One region of the Paenibacillus xylanexedens genome, then DNA from elsewhere that is predicted to be linked to it. Evidence: a T-box and tRNA genes for the amino acid it is inferred to sense, from the RefSeq annotation. Region 1 holds a T-box; the other regions hold tRNA genes.
The links. The T-box of region 1 lies ahead of ileS (isoleucine--tRNA ligase). A T-box ahead of a tRNA ligase gene usually reads a tRNA of that ligase, here a tRNA-Ile.
Positions count from the first base shown of each region.

Region 1 (7,327 bases):
GAGGATGAAGTCAATGAATTCCTGGATCAAGTCATCAAAGATTACGAAGGCGTCATTCGCGAGAACAAAGAGCTGAGCAATCAGTTGCTGTCCGTTCAGGAGAAACTGGATCATTTTTCTACAATTGAAGAGACGCTTAGCAAAACGATCATCATTGCGCAGGAAGCTGCTGATGATGTGAAGGGTAATGCGAAGAAAGAAGCGCAGTTGATCGTGAAGGAAGCAGAGAAAAATGCAGACCGGATCGTGAACGAATCGTTGGGAAAATCGCGTAAAATTGCTTTGGAAGTGGAAGAACTGAAAAAGCAGGCCTCGATTTATCGTGCCCGTTTCCGCACGCTTGTTGAAGCGCAGCTTGAACTGTTGACTCAGGATGGTTGGGAAGTGCTGGAGAGCCGGGAGCAGGAAGTGCGTGACCGTGAGCGGGAGATGAAAGAAATTTATTAGTCTGTCGCCTGGTTGACTTTTGTCTGCAAAGAGGCTATAACTATATTCATAATGAATAGTGATTCCATGACGGGTTCAGTACGTTATGATCTCATCCCTCAGAGAGTTGGTGGTTGGTGCAAACCAATGGATGAGTTATAGCCGAATATCTCCCCGGAGAAGTGACGCTGAAGCGGTGATCTTGATTGCCGTGTGTAAGCCGAACCGTAAGCCGTACGTTATAACGGCACCCTGCGGTAGTATAGCGGGGCATAAGCGCTGTTGATGACAGAGCATACCCAGGCTTGCCTGGATGTGGTTTGTGATGAACAGAATTAGGGTGGTAACGCGAGTATAGCCTCGTCCCTTTCCAGGGACGGGGCTTTTTTGTGTCCAAAAAAGGCGAACGTTCATGAGGCCCGCAGGGACCTCAAGGAGAGAGCCACCCGCCGGGAAAGCGAAGCACCCGGCAACACCCACCTCGAGGTAAGGCCAGGCGGCGTTCACGCAGGGAACAGCCGCAAAATGGCCGCCACTACGCACATCCCCCCTCGCCCATAAGCGCCACCGATCCCCCACCGACAACCTATCCCGGGTGTCCAGAGGGCGGAGCGCCTATGGGGTCCCCCTTGGCAAGGGGGATTTAGGGGGATTGAAACGCTTTTTGTGGACGGTCCACAATCCAACCAAAGAAAGGGAAGATAATGATCATGCAACGAGTTGACGTCAAAGAGAAGGCACGTGCCAGAGAATTACGCGTGTTAGATAAATGGAAAACGGAGAATACATTCAAAAGATCCATCGAAAACCGGGAGGGCAAGCCAAACTTCGTATTTTATGAAGGGCCGCCTACAGCAAACGGTAAACCGCATATCGGTCACGTACTGGGACGGGTAATCAAGGATTTTGTTGGACGGTATAACACGATGAAGGGTTACCGTGTTGTTCGTAAAGCAGGTTGGGATACACATGGTCTGCCTGTAGAACTGGGTGTACAGAAGAAGCTTGGTATCTCCCACAAGTGGGAAATCGAAGATTACGGCGTGGAGAAATTCATTAACGAATGTAAAGCGAGCGTATTCGAGTATGAGCAACAATGGCGTGATCTGACAGAAGGTATCGGATATTGGACGGATATGAATAACCCGTATATCACCCTTGATAACAACTACATCGAGAGTGTATGGAACATCCTGGCGACAATCCATGAGAAAGGCCTGTTGTATCGTGGTCACCGTGTGAGCCCGTATTGTCCTTCTTGTCAGACAACACTGAGTTCCCATGAAGTTGCACAAGGGTACAAAGACGTCAAAGATCTGAGTGCTACAGCGAAATTCAAACTGAATGACAGCGGAGAATTTGTACTGGCTTGGACGACAACACCTTGGACACTGCCTTCACACGTTGCACTTGCCGTGAATCCCGATATGGACTACTCCCGTGTTCGTCAAGGTGATGAAGTGTACATCATGGCAACCAATCTGGTTGAAAAAGTGATGAAAGATACCAAAGGTGAGTATGAGATCATCGGTGCACTGAAAGGTGCCGACCTGGTTGGCAAAACGTATGATCCTCCGTTCAACTACGTACAGGCTGAGAAAGCCAACATCATCCTGGGTGCAAGCTTTGTAACGGATGCAAGTGGTACGGGTATCGTACACATGGCTCCTGCCCATGGTGAAGATGACTACCGTGTATGCCGTGAGAATGGGATCAGCTTTGTGAACATGGTGGACTTGGAAGGCAAATTTGTCGCTGAGGTTACTGACTTTGCGGGACGTTTCGTGAAGGATTGTGATATTGATATCGTAAGATATCTGTCTGAGCATGGACGGTTGTTCAGCAAAGAAAAATATGAGCACAGCTATCCATTCTGCTGGCGTTGTGATACACCGCTTCTGTACTATGCGATGGACAGCTGGTTTATCCAAACAACAGCCATCAAGGACCAATTGATTGCCAACAACAGTGAAGTGGATTGGTACCCAGGTCACGTTCGTGAAGGTCGCTTCGGGAAATTCCTTGAGGATCTGGTGGATTGGAACATCAGCCGTGATCGTTATTGGGGAACTCCGCTGAACATCTGGGTGTGCGAGGAGACTGGCGAACAATTTGCACCACACAGCATTGCAGAATTGCGTGCTCGTGCGGTAGGTGATGTGTCTGAGAATCTTGAATTGCATAAACCATATGTGGATGACGTTAAAGTCATGAGCTCTTGCGGCAAATATGAGATGAAACGTACACCGGAAGTGATCGATGTCTGGTTCGACAGCGGCTCCATGCCGTTTGCCCAGCAGCACTATCCATTTGAAAATAAAGAAGTATTCGAACAGCAGTATCCTGCAGATATGATCTGTGAAGGGATTGACCAGACACGTGGCTGGTTCTACAGCTTGCTGGCGGTTTCCACCCTTTTGACAGGCAAAGCGCCTTACAAAGCGGTTATGGCTACAGGACACGTTCTTGACGAGAACGGACAGAAGATGTCCAAATCCAAAGGTAACGTTATTGATCCTTGGGAAGTAATTGAAGAATACGGTACAGATGCATTCCGCTGGGCTTTGTTGTCTGACAGTGCACCGTGGAACAGCAAACGTTTCTCCAAAGGTATCGTAGGCGAAGCAAAATCCAAAATGGTGGATACGCTGGTCAACACCCATGCATTCCTGACGCTTTATGCTACCATTGATGGATTTGATCCACAGGAGCACCCGTTCCAACTGTCCGCACACAAGCTGGATCGCTGGATTCTGTCGAGACTTAACAGCCTGATCCTGGTTGTAGAAAAAGCGTTGCTGGTTAATGACTATCTGAACTCTTCCAAAGCGATTGAAGCATTTGTTGATGAACTGAGTAACTGGTATATCCGTCGTTCCCGTGACCGTTTCTGGGGAAGTGGCCTGACAGAGGATAAACTGGACGCATATCGCACATTAACTGAGGTTCTGGTGACTACTGCGAAGTTGGTTGCTCCGTTCACACCGATGCTGGCAGAAGACATCTATCTGAACCTTGCAACAGGTGAGAGTGTGCACATGGAAGACTATCCGGTAGCTAACGAAGCGCTAATTGATGCAGGACTGGAACAGGATATGGAGACGGCTCGCCGCGTGGTCGAACTTGCTCGTAACGTTCGTAACGAAACAGGCATCAAGACACGTCAGCCGCTGTCCGAATTGATCGTTTCTCTGGATAAAGGGTTTGACCTGGCAAGTTATGAAGAGATCATTAAAGAAGAGATTAATGTAAAAGGAATCCGTACGGAGCATAATGATGCGGAATTTGTTGACTTTACATTGAAGCTGAACCTGAAAGTTGCAGGTAAGAAATACGGTAAAAACGTAGGATTCTTGCAAAACTTCTTCAAGGGAATGTCGGCTGATGAGACGCGTAAAGTGGTTTCGGAGGGTGTGCTGAACATTGTTTCTCCGGAAGGCGAAGAGCTGCAAGTGACGAGCGAAGAATTATTGGTTGATAAACAGGCCAAATCAGGTTTTGCTTCAGCATCAGGTTACGGTCTGACGGTTGCGCTGAATACCGAAATCACGCCAGCCTTGGAACAGGAAGGTTGGGTCCGTGAAGTGGTTCGTGCTGTGCAGGATACCCGGAAACGTCTGGACCTGCCGATTGAGAAAAGAGTACGTTTGACACTGGATGTGGATGCATCCCTTCAGGAAGCTATTCAGGCGTTTGATGATGTGTTGCGTGAAAATGTTCTCGTAACCGAAGTGACATTTGGCACAAATGAGGCCATGGAACGTGTTGAAGCCGGAGGCAAATCGATCGGTATATACATCGAAGCATAATTTGGATTATGTAATATTCAACAAGGACAGAATATAGGATATAAATAAACGAGCCGCAGAGGCAGGGACATATTCCCTGTATCTGGGCTCGTTTGTTTTTTAGGCAATAAGGCAATGATTCTATAGTGCAGTCAATCTATATTGATCAAAGGAACTGACCAAAACATGAGCGAACATGACAAGCAAACCGCATCCACTTCACAACAATCAACGTCAGATAATCTGAATTCCCATGACAAAATTGAAGAGTTACATACCCTGACGAACCGTCTGGCGAATGAACTGGAACGTTCCCGAATAGCGCAATACACAGAATTGCTGAACAGACCATGGAAATTGATCGGGCTTAACCTGTTATCTGGAGCCGCAAGAGGTGTGGGGATTGCGATTGGGTTTACCTTTTTTGCAGCAACGATTATTTACGTTTTGCAGCTACTTGGGGCGCTCAATCTTCCCATTGTTGGAGATTACATCGCTGATATTGTGCGCATTGTCCAGCGTCAGCTTGATATGAACACATACTAAGCGATTAGCAATTAAAGGTGAAAGATATCAAAGTGCATTTAGTACATGTCATCCGTCTCCATATCCGGTTCTAACAGACCCTCGCCCTCACGGTTCTCCAGGTACTGGCGATATTGCCGATTGCGCACGATGGAGACGTCATGACCATAGATGTCCGTGGCAACAAAGCTTTCGTACGCTTCAACGCAGCCTTCCACTTCATCGGTGGCTTCAATCGCCATAACATCATAGCTGTCGATATCGCGTCCTTCAGCCATGGCTGGTGAGTTCGATGTGCCCCAGCTTTCAACAATCTGCCAGGTGTCTTCACCATCGAAGCCATTTTGATCATCACGCTCGTCCAGACTGGTTCGACCAAATGCCGGGGCGAGGAATTCTTCCTCTACAGGACGGTTCTCAGAGACAACGGTTTCCGGTTGATGTTTTTTGCAGTATTTGGTGTAGGGAACAGCTTCCATGCGTTCATAAGGGATGGGTTGCTGGCAGACCGCACATGTACCGTAATGTCCTTCTTCGATGGAGTGCAGTGCAGAATCGATTCGTTCCAATTGGAATTCATCATGTTCCAGCAGGGAAATATCTTTCTCGCGTTCATACACCTCCGTGGCTATGTCACCAGGATGGTTATCAATCGGTGATAATTCCCCTGTCTGTAGTTTAAGGGAGTCTCCAAGGCCATAATGCTCGTTTTCCGAAAGTCTATGTTCAATATCGCGCTTATCGGACATCAGTTGGGAACGTAAAAATTGTAGTTGTTCGTTAGTAAAATGTGACATGATTTTCCCCTTTCTGCGTTCATGCTGGAATCCGGATTTTGACTCTATTGTAGGATGTGCCATTGAGGGCAAGATTACAGAAGGGAAATGTTATCGTTTTTGCCATAAGCATTGTGATGTAGCGCGTCGTGGACGATTTCCAAACAGCTGTGCTACAATAAACAAGTCTGGCGTAAGCCTGGTATCGTTTGGAAAAGACAAGAACGGAGTGACAAACAAACGTGGTGTATTATATCCTCGCTTTTATCGTATTTTTATTGGATCAGGGAACCAAGTATCTGATTGCAACCCGGATGGAACTCAGAGAAGAAATTCCGGTCATCGGCAATTTCTTTGTCATCACATCACATCGTAATTCAGGTGCAGCTTTTGGCATTCTGCAAGACCAGCGTTGGTTCTTTATCGTGGTTACGTTGATTGTGGTCGTTGCCTTGATTTGGTATTTGCAAAAGGTAAAAGATACCCCCCACAAATTGCTGCCTGTGGCGCTTAGTTTGGTGCTTGGTGGAGCAATTGGCAACTTCCTTGATCGGGCATTGACCGGAGAAGTTGTAGATTTTGTACAACTTAATTTTGGAAGTTATACGTTTCCCATTTTTAACATCGCCGATTCGGCAATCTGCATCGGTGTAGGGTTGATCATAGTGGAGACATTGCTTGAAGGACGGCGCGAAAAAGCAGCCGCGAAGATTGAAGGGAATGAACATCATGAGTAATCCGAATAAGGAACAGAATAACGACGAAGAACTAATGAATGGCAATGAACGTATGGAATGGACCGTTGCCACTGAACATAAAAAAGAACGAATTGACAAATATATTACGGAAGCCGTGGATAACGTATCTCGCTCCCAAGTTCAATTGTGGATCGGAGACGGAATGGTTACGGTAAATGGTGCTGTAGTCAAAGCCAATGCCAAGTTATCCGAAGGAGATCTGGTTGAGCTACAGATTCCAGAACCAGCTGCTGTGGAGATCATTGCCGAAGATATTCCGCTGGAAGTGGTATATGAAGACAGCGACCTGATCGTGATTAACAAACAGCGTGGTCTTGTGGTGCATCCAGCACCAGGACATACGTCGGGTACGCTCGTTAATGCACTTATGCATCACTGCAAAGACCTCTCGGGTATCAATGGAGAGTTGCGCCCGGGTATTGTGCATCGTATCGATAAGGATACATCAGGCTTGATTATGGCTGCCAAGAACGATCGTGCCCATGCATCACTGGCTGCTCAGTTGAAAGACCATACGGTGAACAGACGGTATATTGCGCTTGTTCATGGTCATCTTAATCATGATCAAGGGACCATTGATGCACCGATTGGACGGGATACCAATGACCGCAAAATGTATACGGTCACAGAACGTAACAGTAAACATGCCGTTACGCATTTTACCGTGACAGAGCGGATTAATGATTACACCTTGCTGGAATTGAAACTGGAGACAGGACGTACTCACCAGATTCGGGTTCACATGAAATTTATCGGTCACCCGCTTGTAGGAGATCCAACTTATGGACGGAATAAAGGCATCAAAATGCAAGGACAGGCTCTTCATGCGGCTATTCTTGGATTTGTGCATCCAACAACGGGAGAATACCTTGAATTTTCAGCTCCGATTCCGCAAGATATGGAAGACGTGCTTGCCTCGCTACGCAGTCGTTAACAGTTCCATGAAAGTACAAATGTTCGGATACTTTGTCCATGGCTTTGATCACGCAAATGCTTCATATTAAAGTGTAGAAATTTGCGTCAAATGAGGAGATGAACAACGTTATGAGTATCG
Region 1 is NZ_CP018620.1:5,563,897-5,571,223, reverse strand. It holds gene BS614_RS24385 (DivIVA domain-containing protein) at 1-447, shown strand, start outside; T-box leader at 505-797, shown strand; gene ileS (isoleucine--tRNA ligase) at 1,137-4,235, shown strand; gene BS614_RS24370 (DUF5665 domain-containing protein) at 4,401-4,760, shown strand; gene BS614_RS24365 (TraR/DksA C4-type zinc finger protein) at 4,799-5,536, opposite strand; gene lspA (signal peptidase II) at 5,758-6,252, shown strand; gene BS614_RS24355 (RluA family pseudouridine synthase) at 6,245-7,207, shown strand; gene BS614_RS24350 (LL-diaminopimelate aminotransferase) at 7,318-7,327, shown strand, end outside.

Region 2 (7,327 bases), 2.6 Mb from region 1:
AAAAAGCCCTTGCTATAAGCAAAGGCTTTTCTGTATGTTACTAGGAAGCGGGTGATGGGAATCGAACCCACGCTATTAGCTTGGAAGGCTAAAGTTCTACCATTGAACTACACCCGCAAAATAAAAAAAATCGGGATGACACGATTTGAACATGCGACCCCCTGGTCCCAAACCAGGTGCTCTACCAAACTGAGCTACATCCCGATACTTATGAGAATAATGGCGCGCCCTGAGAGATTCGAACTCCCGGCCTTTTGATTCGTAGTCAAACGCTCTATCCAGCTGAGCTAAGGGCGCAAATATTGGAGCGGAAGACGGGAATCGAACCCGCGACCCTCGCCTTGGCAAGGCGATGCTCTACCGCTGAGCCACTTCCGCAAAACATATGGTGCGGTCGAGAGGACTCGAACCTCCACGGGGGTTAGCCCACACGGACCTGAACCGTGCGCGTCTGCCAATTCCGCCACGACCGCAAAATATAATGGTGAGTCATGAAGGGCTCGAACCTTCGACACCCTGATTAAAAGTCAGGTGCTCTACCAACTGAGCTAATGACTCGTAATGAAATGGCTGGGGATATAGGATTTGAACCTATGCATGACGGAGTCAAAGTCCGTTGCCTTACCGCTTGGCTAATCCCCATTAAAAAATCATGGGGCGATCGAGGGGAATTGAACCCCCGAATGCCGGATCCACAAACCGGTGCGTTAACCACTTCGCCACGACCGCCATAGAGTAAGCCATTCATCCACTAAGAGAATCTTAGTATTAACAATTTTACTTGTAATATACATTCTATCACAAATTCAGATGTAAATACTAAAAATGGTGCCGGCGAGAGGACTTGAACCCCCAACCTACTGATTACAAGTCAGTTGCTCTACCAGTTGAGCTACACCGGCACGGTGTATATTTAATTAAAAAATGGCGGAACCGACGGGATTCGAACCCGCGATCTCCTGCGTGACAGGCAGGCATGTTAGGCCAACTACACCACGGTTCCAGATCACTTTCTCAAAGGAAAGTATAATTGCGGGGGCAGGATTTGAACCTGCGGCCTTCGGGTTATGAGCCCGACGAGCTACCGGGCTGCTCCACCCCGCGTCGTTATAGAGTTTATATGGTGGAGGCTGAGGGGATCGAACCCCCGACCCTCTGCTTGTAAGGCAGATGCTCTCCCAGCTGAGCTAAGCCTCCATATTATGACCCGTAGGGGATTCGAACCCCTGTTACCTCCGTGAAAGGGAGGTGTCTTAACCCCTTGACCAACGGGCCTTGCTAAAAAAATTATCTGGCGGAGAGAGAGGGATTCGAACCCTCGAGACGCTTGTGACGCCTACACGATTTCCAATCGTGCTCCTTCGGCCAGCTCGGACACCTCTCCATATGGCTCCCCGAACAGGGCTCGAACCTGTGACAACTCGATTAACAGTCGAGTGCTCTACCAACTGAGCTATCAGGGAATGGTGGAGCCAAGCGGGATCGAACCGCTGACCTCCTGCTTGCAAGGCAGGCGCTCTCCCAGCTGAGCTATGGCCCCATACACTGTGTATTTCATTGTTGTGGTCTTGCTATGGGCCCTGGTGGACTCGAACCACCGGCCTCACCCTTATCAGAGGTGCGCTCTAACCAACTGAGCTAAGGGCCCTAATATATATCCCTTATTCCTTAGCAAGGGGGGCAAAAAAAATACCCCAAAGGGAAATCGCTTGGCGGCGTCCTACTCTCCCGGGACCCTGCGGTCCAAGTACCATCGGCGCTAGAGGGCTTAACGGTCGTGTTCGGGATGGGTACGTGTGGAACCCCTCCGCCATCGCCACCAAACGCGTAGCTTACATTTCAGAGTTGTTGTTCTCTGAAAACTAGATTCGAAACGAAACATGCGAATTACAACTTGCTATTGGATAAGCCCTCGACCGATTAGTACTGGTCAGCTCCATGCATTGCTGCACTTCCACCCCCAGCCTATCTACCTCGTCGTCTTCAAGGGGTCTTACATACTGGGAAATCTCATCTTGAGGGGGGCTTCACGCTTAGATGCTTTCAGCGTTTATCCCGTCCGTACATAGCTACCCAGCGGTGCTCCTGGCGGAACAACTGGTACACCAGCGGTACGTCCATCCCGGTCCTCTCGTACTAAGGACAGCTCCTCTCAAATTTCCTACGCCCACGACAGATAGGGACCGAACTGTCTCACGACGTTCTGAACCCAGCTCGCGTACCGCTTTAATGGGCGAACAGCCCAACCCTTGGGACCTACTTCAGCCCCAGGATGCGATGAGCCGACATCGAGGTGCCAAACCTCCCCGTCGATGTGGACTCTTGGGGGAGATAAGCCTGTTATCCCCAGGGTAGCTTTTATCCGTTGAGCGATGGCCCTTCCATGCGGTACCACCGGATCACTAAGCCCGACTTTCGTCCCTGCTCGACTTGTAGGTCTCGCAGTCAAGCTCCCTTATGCCTTTGCACTCTTCGAATGATTTCCAACCATTCTGAGGGAACCTTTGGGCGCCTCCGTTACTCTTTAGGAGGCGACCGCCCCAGTCAAACTGCCCACCTGACACTGTCCCCGCACCGGATTACGGTACCAGGTTAGAACCTAGATACGATCAGGGTGGTATCCCAACGTTGCCTCCATGCAAGCTGGCGCTCACACTTCAAAGGCTCCCACCTATCCTGTACAGATCGTACCCAAATTCAATATCAAGCTGCAGTAAAGCTCCATGGGGTCTTTCCGTCTTGTCGCGGGTAACCTGCATCTTCACAGGTATTAAAATTTCACCGGATCTCTCGTTGAGACAGCGCCCAAGTCGTTACGCCATTCGTGCGGGTCAGAATTTACCTGACAAGGAATTTCGCTACCTTAGGACCGTTATAGTTACGGCCGCCGTTTACTGGGGCTTCGGTTCACAGCTTCGGATTGCTCCTAACCACTCCCCTTAACCTTCCAGCACCGGGCAGGCGTCAGCCCGTATACTTCGCCTTACGGCTTCGCACAGACCTGTGTTTTTGCTAAACAGTCGCTTGGGCCTTTTCACTGCGGCCCCCTCGTGCTATTCACACTACCGGGGCACCCCTTCTCCCGAAGTTACGGGGTCATTTTGCCGAGTTCCTTAACGAGAGTTCTTCCGCGCGCCTTAGAATACTCTTCTCGCCTACCTGTGTCGGTTTGCGGTACGGGCACCATCACCTGGCTAGAGGCTTTTCTTGGCAGTGTGAGATCATGACCTTCGCTACTACAATTTTCGCTCCCCATCACAGCTCAGCCTTACAATGTGCGGATTTGCCTACACATCAGCCTTACTGCTTAGACGGACATCCATCAGTCCGCGTCACTACCCTACTGCGTCCCCCCATTGCTCATAACGGCTTACGGTGGTACAGGAATTTCGACCTGTTGTCCTTCGACTACGCCTTTCGGCCTCGCCTTAGGTCCCGACTTACCCTGAGCGGACGAGCCTTCCTCAGGAACCCTTAGGCTTTCGGCGGATCAGATTCTCACTGATCTTTTCGTTACTCATACCGGCATTCTCACTTGTATAATGTCCAGCGCTCCTTACGGTACACCTTCAACCCTTATACAACGCTCCCCTACCCCTGATGCAAAGCATCAAGCCATAGCTTCGGTGGTGTGTTTAGCCCCGTTACATTTTCGGCGCAGAGTCACTCGACCAGTGAGCTATTACGCACTCTTTCAATGGTGGCTGCTTCTAAGCCAACATCCTGGTTGTCTGTGCAACTCCACATCCTTTCCCACTTAACACACACTTGGGGACCTTAGCTGATGGTCTGGGCTGTTTCCCTTTTGACAATGGATCTTAGCACTCACTGTCTGACTCCCGGAAGTAAGTCTATGGCATTCGGAGTTTGACTGAGCTTGGTAACCCTTGCGGGCCCCGCACCCAATCAGTGCTCTACCTCCACGACTCTGTTTTCCGAGGCTAGCCCTAAAGCTATTTCGGGGAGAACCAGCTATCTCCGAGTTCGATTGGAATTTCTCCGCTACCCCCACCTCATCCCCGCATTTTTCAACATGCGTGGGTTCGGGCCTCCAGTGCGTGTTACCGCACCTTCACCCTGGACAGGGGTAGATCACCCGGTTTCGGGTCTACGTCCACGTACTAATTCGCCCTATTCAGACTCGCTTTCGCTGCGGCTCCGGCTCTTCACCTTAACCTTGCACGGGAACGTAACTCGCCGGTTCATTCTACAAAAGGCACGCCATCACCCCTAAAACGGGCTCTGACTTTTTGTAAGCACACGGTTTCAGGTTCTATTTCACTCCCCTTCCGGGGTGCTTTTCACCTTTCCCTCACGGTACTGCTTCACTATCGGTCGCTAGGAAGTATTTAGCCTTGGCAGATGGTCCTGCCGGATTCATACGGGGTTTCACGTGCCCCGCACTACTCGGGATCCGTCTCGGAGGGAACCAACTTTCAACTACAGGGCTTTTACCTTCTTTGGCGGGCCTTTCCAGACCTCTTCGCTTAACCGGTTCCTTTGTAACTCCATGTGAGACGTCCCACAACCCCAAAGAGCAAGCTCTCTGGTTTGGGCTTCTCCGCGTTCGCTCGCCGCTACTGACGGAATCACTATTGTTTTCTCTTCCTCAGGGTACTTAGATGTTTCAGTTCCCCTGGTATGCCTCTACACAACCTATGTATTCAGTTGTGAGTAACTGGAAATTACCCCAGCTGGGTTTCCCCATTCGGACACCCCCGGATCAAAGCTTGCTTACAGCTCCCCGAGGCAGTTTCGTTGTTCGCCACGTCCTTCATCGGCTCCTAGCGCCTAGGCATCCTCCGTGTGCTCTTAGTAGCTTAACCATTTTGTTCCGGTTTCGGTCGTTCGCTTCCCTTGGTTTGGACTACGTCCAAATCCAAAAGTCGCTCTCACCCGATACCATCACAAAAGCAATTTAACTACCTTTATAAACACTTCACTTGTTTACACAAGATCAGCTTAAAGGAATGTTCTAATTCGCGTTTGTTTCGTTTCGATATCTAGTTTTCAAAGAACAAGCTCCATGCAAAAGCAAGCTGTTTGAGAGTTTGAGCTCTCAAAACCGAACAACGAGTGAGTGTTTTGCAGCTAAGCTGCGTATTTGAATGTTTCCACTCGGGAAACGATTCTCCATAGAAAGGAGGTGATCCAGCCGCACCTTCCGATACGGCTACCTTGTTACGACTTCACCCCAATCATCTATCCCACCTTCGGCGGCTGGCTCCTTGCGGTTACCCCACCGACTTCGGGTGTTATAAACTCTCGTGGTGTGACGGGCGGTGTGTACAAGACCCGGGAACGTATTCACCGCGGCATGCTGATCCGCGATTACTAGCAATTCCGACTTCATGCAGGCGAGTTGCAGCCTGCAATCCGAACTGAGACCGGCTTTGTTGGGATTGGCTCCATCTCGCGATTTCGCAGCCCGTTGTACCGGCCATTGTAGTACGTGTGTAGCCCAGGTCATAAGGGGCATGATGATTTGACGTCATCCCCACCTTCCTCCGGTTTGTCACCGGCAGTCTATCTAGAGTGCCCATCCGAAATGCTGGCAACTAAATATAAGGGTTGCGCTCGTTGCGGGACTTAACCCAACATCTCACGACACGAGCTGACGACAACCATGCACCACCTGTCTCCTCTGTCCCGAAGGAAAGATACATCTCTGCATCGATCAGAGGGATGTCAAGACCTGGTAAGGTTCTTCGCGTTGCTTCGAATTAAACCACATACTCCACTGCTTGTGCGGGTCCCCGTCAATTCCTTTGAGTTTCAGTCTTGCGACCGTACTCCCCAGGCGGAGTGCTTAATGTGTTAACTTCGGCACCAAGGGTATCGAAACCCCTAACACCTAGCACTCATCGTTTACGGCGTGGACTACCAGGGTATCTAATCCTGTTTGCTCCCCACGCTTTCGCGCCTCAGCGTCAGTTACAGCCCAGAGAGTCGCCTTCGCCACTGGTGTTCCTCCACATATCTACGCATTTCACCGCTACACGTGGAATTCCACTCTCCTCTTCTGCACTCAAGTCACCCAGTTTCCAGTGCGATCCGGGGTTGAGCCCCGGGATTAAACACCAGACTTAAATGACCGCCTGCGCGCGCTTTACGCCCAATAATTCCGGACAACGCTTGCCCCCTACGTATTACCGCGGCTGCTGGCACGTAGTTAGCCGGGGCTTTCTTCTCAGGTACCGTCACCTTGAGAGCAGTTACTCTCCCAAGCGTTCTTCCCTGGCAACAGAGCTTTACGATCCGAAAACCTTCATCACTCACGCGGCATTGCTCCGTCAGGCTTTCGCCCATTGCGGAAGATTCCCTACTGCTGCCTCCCGTAGGAGTCTGGGCCGTGTCTCAGTCCCAGTGTGGCCGATCACCCTCTCAGGTCGGCTACGCATCGTCGCCTTGGTGAGCCGTTACCTCACCAACTAGCTAATGCGCCGCAGGCCCATCCCCAAGTGACAGATTGCTCCGTCTTTCCAGTTCTCTTCAGGCGAAGAAAACAATTATTCGGTATTAGCTACCGTTTCCGGTAGTTGTCCCAAACTTGAGGGCAGGTTGCCTACGTGTTACTCACCCGTCCGCCGCTAACTATCCGAGAAGCAAGCTTCTCTTCAAGTCCGCTCGACTTGCATGTATTAGGCATGCCGCCAGCGTTCGTCCTGAGCCAGGATCAAACTCTCCAATAAAGTATTGAAAAGAGCGATAAGCTCATTTTGAATCTGACGAGATTAAAAATCTCATTTGTGCTCCAGCCGATTCAAGCCAAGGCTTGTCTCAACTTTCGCGTTCATTCTGCAAGCAGAATGTTTACTCACTCGTTGTTCAGTTTTCAAAGATCAAACTTATTTTGTTACCGAATGTCGTTCTCTTCATCAACTCTTATATAATATCATGTCCGAACCAACTTTGCAAGCTCTTTTTTTAAGTTTCTTTCGAAGCTTATTTCATTCGCTTGCCGCACCGTGTAAACCGTGTTTTCTTGGCCGGAATTAGAATATATCATGTAGAGATTTCAATTGCAAGTCTTTTTTCAAAAAATAATAATCAACCTACATCATCAGCTCATTATGTAATCTGACGCTCCTGTATTATAGAAATAACTCTCAGCATCCTCATTACGGCGCTTCTAATATACATATCCATTAAACATAACCAGGGAAGCCACTTCCACTGCGATTGCAGTGAACAATTGATTGTGACTAGCCCTAGTTTTCGGAGATCTCAGTTTTCTTTCCTTCTATAATAGATAAGAAAGTATATTCCTTGGGCACAGCTTACACATTCCGTTTTACTTCTCAGTGCTTACAATATGCGCTTACCA
Region 2 is NZ_CP018620.1:1,126,230-1,133,556, reverse strand. It holds tRNA gene BS614_RS05180 (tRNA-Gly) at 47-117, opposite strand; tRNA gene BS614_RS05175 (tRNA-Pro) at 131-204, opposite strand; tRNA gene BS614_RS05170 (tRNA-Arg) at 221-297, opposite strand; tRNA gene BS614_RS05165 (tRNA-Gly) at 304-378, opposite strand; tRNA gene BS614_RS05160 (tRNA-Leu) at 387-473, opposite strand; tRNA gene BS614_RS05155 (tRNA-Lys) at 483-558, opposite strand; tRNA gene BS614_RS05150 (tRNA-Gln) at 568-642, opposite strand; tRNA gene BS614_RS05145 (tRNA-His) at 654-729, opposite strand; tRNA gene BS614_RS05140 (tRNA-Thr) at 827-902, opposite strand; tRNA gene BS614_RS05135 (tRNA-Asp) at 926-1,003, opposite strand; tRNA gene BS614_RS05130 (tRNA-Met) at 1,031-1,104, opposite strand; tRNA gene BS614_RS05125 (tRNA-Val) at 1,122-1,197, opposite strand; tRNA gene BS614_RS05120 (tRNA-Glu) at 1,204-1,275, opposite strand; tRNA gene BS614_RS05115 (tRNA-Ser) at 1,293-1,384, opposite strand; tRNA gene BS614_RS05110 (tRNA-Asn) at 1,388-1,463, opposite strand; tRNA gene BS614_RS05105 (tRNA-Ala) at 1,465-1,540, opposite strand; tRNA gene BS614_RS05100 (tRNA-Ile) at 1,575-1,648, opposite strand; rRNA gene rrf (5S ribosomal RNA) at 1,708-1,824, opposite strand; rRNA gene BS614_RS05090 (23S ribosomal RNA) at 1,901-4,826, opposite strand; rRNA gene BS614_RS05085 (16S ribosomal RNA) at 5,140-6,692, opposite strand; gene rocF (arginase) at 7,309-7,327, opposite strand, start outside.
Region 2: it encodes a tRNA-Ile, which carries the amino acid that the T-box ahead of ileS (isoleucine--tRNA ligase) is inferred to sense. The anticodon was not compared.

Region 3 (7,327 bases), 2.6 Mb from region 1:
CCTGTCTCCCTTCACTTATGTGTGATCCCTTATGTTCAACATGTTCATTGTTATAGATCTGTATGAGTGTGTTATTCAAAGTATTGCAACGAGCTTCAAGACACGGTAATCTCGCCCCGATTGCAACGTTCGATGTAGTCATTCACCTGTTCCACCGTTGGCATCGCATCCGAACAGCTGTGGCTCGAAATGACGATACTTGCTGCGCCACTGCCATACGCCATACTGCGCTCAATTGTCCAGCCCTGCATCAATCCATACAGGAACCCAGCCGCATAGGAATCGCCTGCGCCGAACGTTTTGACCACTTTTGCCGGATAGCTGTCCGCACGATGGGAAAGCCCTTCACGCGTATAAGCAATGGATCCTTCCTTCCCGTGTTTGATTACTACAATATTCGCTGAGAAATCAAACCATTTCTGTGCAGTTACTTGATCGCTATGATCCGGATTGTGGTCGAATGTCTCCATCATGTCGAACTCTTCACGTGTGCCGAGGATGATATCGCATTTCTCGGCTGCAAGGTTGTAATAGACCGCTGTCTCTTCGTCCGATGTCCATGTGTATGGGCGATAGTCCAGATCAAACACAATAACTGTGCCATGTTTTTTTGCATACGTTAGTGCCTGTAATACGGCTTCACGGGATGGGCTCTGCGCGAGGGCTGTGCCTGAGATTAACAGCACTTTGGAGTCAGCAATCAACTGCTCTTGTACCTCTTGCGCCTGTAATAACAGATCAGCTACATTGTCCCGGTACATCAGGATACTGCAATCCGTTGGGCTTTTGATTTCGGTAAAAGCAAGCCCTGTCACCGCTCCAGTGTCATCTGTAACTACATTTGATGTGTCGATGCCGTTCTTCTCCAAATAACTCTGGATGAATCTGCCCATCTGGTCACCCGCGATCTTACCGATAAAAGCCGTCTCCATACCCAGTCTGGACATGCCAATCGTAATATTGGCCGGAGAGCCACCAACATACTTCGTGAACGTCATCGTCTCTTCCATCGGGCGATTGATCTCGTTGGCGTTCAAGTCGATGCACAAGCGGCCAATCGCGGTGAAATCCTTCTTCCTGGATACCGGAAAGGATACGTAAGTCATTGCATGTGAGCCCCTTTCTGTAGTGGGATTTTCCATGTTCTATATGGATATCTAGACTAGTTACTCATTCCATCGTAAGAACTCGTAAACGGCTAGAGTAAGTCAGTTTTATTTTCCAATCGTAACGTTATACTCTTGCTGGCCTTCTTCCTTTTTCGCTTCATAGGTGTGGCCTCTGACCGCTGCAATGCTGAACGAATCAGCTGTGTTGGTATAACGACTCCATATAGTTCAAAGATCGCTTCGCATACTCATAAGGGTTATGAATCGCAGGGTCCTGCTCTCCTTCTAGCATCGCCCAGCCATCGTACCCTCGTGTGATCAGTTCTTGCAGAATTGGTGCAAAATCAATGCATCCATCTCCTGGTACAGTGAACACGCCTCTACGAATACATCCGACAAAATCAGACTGCTCCGCGCGTGCTTCATCCAGCACATGAGGGCGAATGTCTTTCAGATGGATATAGGCGATCCGATCATAATGTTTGCGCAACAGTTCAAGCGGATTGGCTCCGCCATAATAGGCATGACCAGTATCATAGAGCAGATACACGAGAGAAGGGTCTGTCAGCTCCATCAGTCGATCAATCTCATCCGGTTGTTCTACCACTGTGCCTCCATGATGATGGTACGTAAGCTTCAACCCATGTTCACGGGCAATGGCTCCTGCTTCATTCAATCCTTCAGCGAGGATATGCCATTCAGATTCGCTGAGTCTAAGCACTTCTTTTTCATTCGGTGTCCGTCTTGGATCAAAATGAAGTGACCCGCCTACCTCCGCCGTACTGATCACCTTACTGCCCATGGATTGCAGAAATTCCGCATGTCTGCGATAACTGTCCAGCTCCGACTGACGATACGCCGGATCGGAGAAAAGTACCGATTTCCACTGGGAGACCAGATTGATATTCCTTTTACTCAATTCCTCACGCAATATAGCAGGATCAGTTGGATATTTACGTCCCATCTCTGTACCTGTCAGCCCAAGACGCTGAATATCATCCAGAATCTGTGCACACGTTGTCGCATCACCATGCTCCTTCACATCTTCACCGACCCAATTGATCGGATGAATCCCAAGCTGGAATGGCAGCTTGCTCATTGCCCCACGTCTCCTTTGTCGTTCAACATTGTGGTTCACTATATTAAACCGGATTAAATAAGTCTTGCTTTAGCACGGTTGGCTTGCATGGTGTGATGAGCATGAACTACCTTTTCTTCGGCAGATACCTCAGGCACACCTACATTCCACCACGACTCGTATCCACCTGCGTTGGTTCCAGGCACGACCGGAATCTCAATCAACGTACTCACTGTTTCGTTCTTCGCATCTCGGAGTGCCTGTTCCAGCTGTTCTGCTGTCTCCGCTCTATAGGATTTGGCTCCCATGCTTCGGGCGTGTGCAGCAAAGTCCATCGGCATGTAATCCCCGGTCAGTCGTCCACTCTCGGATTCCCGATAACGGAACTCATTGCCGAACCCGTCACTACCATGTTCCCGCTGTAAATTATGAATACATTGGAATCCATTGTTGTTGAATAATAGAACGGTCATCTTCTTCTGTTCCTGCAAACTAGTCACAAACTCCGAATGCAGCATCAGATAACTGCCATCCCCTACCATGGCGTACACTTCACGATCCGGCTCGGCAAGTGCTGCTCCGAACGCTCCACTTACCTCGTACCCCATACAGGAGAATCCATACTCCATGTGGTATGTCTTTGGTTCAGACGGACGCCACAGACGATGTAGATCACCCGGCAGACTGCCTGCCGCACACACTATGACGGAGGATGGATCAATGGTCCGGTTAACGATGCCAACTGCTGTAGTCTGTGCCAGCCCTGCTTCATGTTGAGCTGCATACAGCCGATCCACTTCTGCATTCCACTCAGCGCGGAGATCAGCGATTTCGGATGCACCATATGCACTTCGGTATTGTCTTTGCTGCAATTCCTTCTGCAAAGCCTGCAATCCTTCGCGTGCATCTGCCAGAATGGCTTCCCCGCCTAGCTTGGCGGCATCCATGCCGTTCAGGTTAATGTTGATGAATGAAGCTTCCGGATGTTGAAAAGCAGAGCGGGACGCCGTCGTAAAATCCGAGAACCGCGTACCGACGCCGATCACCACATCCGCTTCTCTCGCCAGCCTATTGGCTGCCAGAGAGCCGGTAACCCCGATGGCCCCCACATTTAGTGGGTGGTCCCAAGAGACTGCACTCTTGCCCGCCTGCGTCTCGGCGATCGGAATACCAAATGCCTCCGCGAATTCCACGAGCTGGGCGGATGCCTCAGAGTACAACACACCGCCGCCTGCAACGAGTAGCGGCTTTCTGCCACGGGCAATCTGTTCCGTTGCCCGTTCAATGGCTGCCTGTACCGGGGGGCGACGGTCCAGATAATGTACTTTGCGGGCAAAGAACGATTCTGGATAATCGTACGCCTCTGCCTGCACATCCTGCGGCAGTGCGAGCGTTACTGCTCCCGTCTCTGCTGGATCGGTTAGCACACGCATGGCCTGTGTAACAGCAATCATCAGCTGTTCGGGACGAACGATGCGATCCCAGTACTTGCTGACGGCTTTGAATGGATCAGTGGCTGAGATTGTATAGTCACTGCTCACTTCCAACTGCTGAAGTACCGGGTCCGGTTCCCGTGTAGCAAAGTTATCTCCAGGAAGCAATAAAACCGGTATCCGGTTCACCGTTGCAGTAGCTGCGGCTGTAATCATATTCAAAGCACCAGGTCCAATGGATGTTGTACATGCATAGATCTGTCTACGGTTCTTCTGCTTGGCATAAGCCGCTGCCGTATGCACCATACCTTGTTCGTTCTTGCCTTGCATATACGTCAGGCTTCCCGGACTGCGCTCCAACGCTTCTCCAATGCCTGTTACGTTGCCATGTCCAAAAATGCCGATGATTCCCTTCACAAACTTGGTTTCCACACCGTCAACCGAAATATATTGCTGATCCAGATATCGAAGCAGTGCCTGAGCCATCGTTAATCGAATTGTTTTCATGAATTTGATCGCCGTCCTTTCCTTTACGGGTTAAGCGCTTAATCTACGTTAAGTTTAAGCGCCTTACCCCTGAAGGTTAAGCGCTTAATTGATATGGTATTACAGGTTAATGATTTACGCAAGCTATTTTTGTAAGCGTTTTATTAAATGTGGTAAAGAAAAGATATTCTTGTGTTCGAACATGTGTTAGACCTTCTCTATTTGAACACTTCCACAATGACTAAGAAGAGACTTAAAAAAGAGGGAAATATATCGTGAGGATGGGATACATGCTGGTACACGCATGTGAGCCATATATTCCATGATCTTCGTATACTACAATCGCCAATATACCTATGAAAGCAAAAAAAGAAAGAGACGGTGAATACCATCTCTTTCTTTTTCAATATATAAGCGGGTGATGGGAATCGAACCCACGCTATTAGCTTGGAAGGCTAAAGTTCTACCATTGAACTACACCCGCATAACAACAATCGGGATGACACGATTTGAACATGCGACCCCCTGGTCCCAAACCAGGTGCTCTACCAAGCTGAGCTACATCCCGTTATCTATACCGGCGAGAGGACTCGAACCTCCACGGTTTCCCACTCGATTTTGAGTCGAGCGCGTCTGCCATTCCGCCACGCCGGCAAAATATGAAGTTATAATGGCGCGCCCTGAGAGATTCGAACTCCCGGCCTTTTGATTCGTAGTCAAACGCTCTATCCAGCTGAGCTAAGGGCGCAAAATATTGGAGCGGAAGACGGGAATCGAACCCGCGACCCTCGCCTTGGCAAGGCGATGCTCTACCGCTGAGCCACTTCCGCAAATAAAGAATGCGCGTGGAGGGACTTGAACCCCCACGTCAAAGACGCTAGATCCTAAGTCTAGTGCGTCTGCCAATTCCGCCACACGCGCATATAATGGTGAGTCATGAAGGGCTCGAACCTTCGACACCCTGATTAAAAGTCAGGTGCTCTACCAACTGAGCTAATGACTCATAGAAAAACTGGTGGAGGATGATGGATTCGAACCACCGAACCCGTACGGGAGCAGATTTACAGTCTGATGCGTTTGGCCGCTTCGCTAATCCTCCAGGATTACATGGTGCCGGCGAGAGGACTTGAACCCCCAACCTACTGATTACAAGTCAGTTGCTCTACCAGTTGAGCTACACCGGCGTATTACATGGTGTTATAAATGGTGGCTCGGGACGGAATCGAACCGCCGACACGAGGATTTTCAGTCCTCTGCTCTACCGACTGAGCTACCGAGCCTTACTACATTTAAAAAAAATGGCGGAACCGACGGGATTCGAACCCGCGATCTCCTGCGTGACAGGCAGGCATGTTAGGCCAACTACACCACGGTTCCAGATCACTTTCTCAAAGGAAAGTATAATTGCGGGGGCAGGATTTGAACCTGCGGCCTTCGGGTTATGAGCCCGACGAGCTACCGGGCTGCTCCACCCCGCGTCGTTATAAAGTTATATGGTGGAGGCTGAGGGGATCGAACCCCCGACCCTCTGCTTGTAAGGCAGATGCTCTCCCAGCTGAGCTAAGCCTCCATATTATGACCCGTAGGGGATTCGAACCCCTGTTACCTCCGTGAAAGGGAGGTGTCTTAACCCCTTGACCAACGGGCCTTACTGGCTCCCCGAACAGGGCTCGAACCTGTGACAACTCGATTAACAGTCGAGTGCTCTACCAACTGAGCTATCAGGGAATGGTGGAGCCAAGCGGGATCGAACCGCTGACCTCCTGCTTGCAAGGCAGGCGCTCTCCCAGCTGAGCTATGGCCCCATACTCTGGTGTATTTCTTGTTGTGGTCTTGCTATGGGCCCTGGTGGACTCGAACCACCGGCCTCACCCTTATCAGAGGTGCGCTCTAACCAACTGAGCTAAGGGCCCTTATCAATTTTCGAAAAAAAATACCCCAATGGGGTTTCGCTTGGCGGCGTCCTACTCTCCCAGGACCCTGCGGTCCAAGTACCATCGGCGCTAGAGGGCTTAACGGTCGTGTTCGGGATGGGTACGTGTGGAACCCCTCCGCCATCGCCACCAAACGCGTAGCTTACATTCAGAGATCGTTCTCTGAAAACTAGATTCGAAACGAAACATGCGAATTACAACTTGCTATTGGATAAGCCCTCGACCGATTAGTACTGGTCAGCTCCATGCATTGCTGCACTTCCACCCCCAGCCTATCTACCTCGTCGTCTTCAAGGGGTCTTACATACTGGGAAATCTCATCTTGAGGGGGGCTTCACGCTTAGATGCTTTCAGCGTTTATCCCGTCCGTACATAGCTACCCAGCGGTGCTCCTGGCGGAACAACTGGTACACCAGCGGTACGTCCATCCCGGTCCTCTCGTACTAAGGACAGCTCCTCTCAAATTTCCTACGCCCACGACAGATAGGGACCGAACTGTCTCACGACGTTCTGAACCCAGCTCGCGTACCGCTTTAATGGGCGAACAGCCCAACCCTTGGGACCTACTTCAGCCCCAGGATGCGATGAGCCGACATCGAGGTGCCAAACCTCCCCGTCGATGTGGACTCTTGGGGGAGATAAGCCTGTTATCCCCAGGGTAGCTTTTATCCGTTGAGCGATGGCCCTTCCATGCGGTACCACCGGATCACTAAGCCCGACTTTCGTCCCTGCTCGACTTGTAGGTCTCGCAGTCAAGCTCCCTTATGCCTTTGCACTCTTCGAATGATTTCCAACCATTCTGAGGGAACCTTTGGGCGCCTCCGTTACTCTTTAGGAGGCGACCGCCCCAGTCAAACTGCCCACCTGACACTGTCCCCGCACCGGATTACGGTACCAGGTTAGAACCTAGATACGATCAGGGTGGTATCCCAACGTTGCCTCCACGCAAGCTGGCGCTCACACTTCAAAGGCTCCCACCTATCCTGTACAGATCGTACCCAAATTCAATATCAAGCTGCAGTAAAGCTCCATGGGGTCTTTCCGTCTTGTCGCGGGTAACCTGCATCTTCACAGGTATTAAAATTTCACCGGATCTCTCGTTGAGACAGCGCCCAAGTCGTTACGCCATTCGTGCGGGTCAGAATTTACCTGACAAGGAATTTCGCTACCTTAGGACCGTTATAGTTACGGCCGCCGTTTACTGGGGCTTCGGTTCACAGCTTCGGATTGCTCCTAACCACTCCCCTTAACCTTCCAGCACCGGGCAGGCGTCAGCCCGTATACTTC
Region 3 is NZ_CP018620.1:1,094,727-1,102,053, reverse strand. It holds gene iolC (5-dehydro-2-deoxygluconokinase) at 96-1,106, opposite strand; gene iolE (myo-inosose-2 dehydratase) at 1,306-2,208, opposite strand; gene iolD (3D-(3,5/4)-trihydroxycyclohexane-1,2-dione acylhydrolase (decyclizing)) at 2,262-4,127, opposite strand; tRNA gene BS614_RS04930 (tRNA-Gly) at 4,520-4,590, opposite strand; tRNA gene BS614_RS04925 (tRNA-Pro) at 4,601-4,674, opposite strand; tRNA gene BS614_RS04920 (tRNA-Leu) at 4,682-4,760, opposite strand; tRNA gene BS614_RS04915 (tRNA-Arg) at 4,778-4,854, opposite strand; tRNA gene BS614_RS04910 (tRNA-Gly) at 4,862-4,936, opposite strand; tRNA gene BS614_RS04905 (tRNA-Leu) at 4,947-5,027, opposite strand; tRNA gene BS614_RS04900 (tRNA-Lys) at 5,034-5,109, opposite strand; tRNA gene BS614_RS04895 (tRNA-Tyr) at 5,120-5,205, opposite strand; tRNA gene BS614_RS04890 (tRNA-Thr) at 5,215-5,290, opposite strand; tRNA gene BS614_RS04885 (tRNA-Phe) at 5,311-5,386, opposite strand; tRNA gene BS614_RS04880 (tRNA-Asp) at 5,406-5,483, opposite strand; tRNA gene BS614_RS04875 (tRNA-Met) at 5,511-5,584, opposite strand; tRNA gene BS614_RS04870 (tRNA-Val) at 5,601-5,676, opposite strand; tRNA gene BS614_RS04865 (tRNA-Glu) at 5,683-5,754, opposite strand; tRNA gene BS614_RS04860 (tRNA-Asn) at 5,759-5,834, opposite strand; tRNA gene BS614_RS04855 (tRNA-Ala) at 5,836-5,911, opposite strand; tRNA gene BS614_RS04850 (tRNA-Ile) at 5,946-6,019, opposite strand; rRNA gene rrf (5S ribosomal RNA) at 6,058-6,174, opposite strand; rRNA gene BS614_RS04840 (23S ribosomal RNA) at 6,248-7,327, opposite strand, start outside.
Region 3: it encodes a tRNA-Ile, which carries the amino acid that the T-box ahead of ileS (isoleucine--tRNA ligase) is inferred to sense. The anticodon was not compared.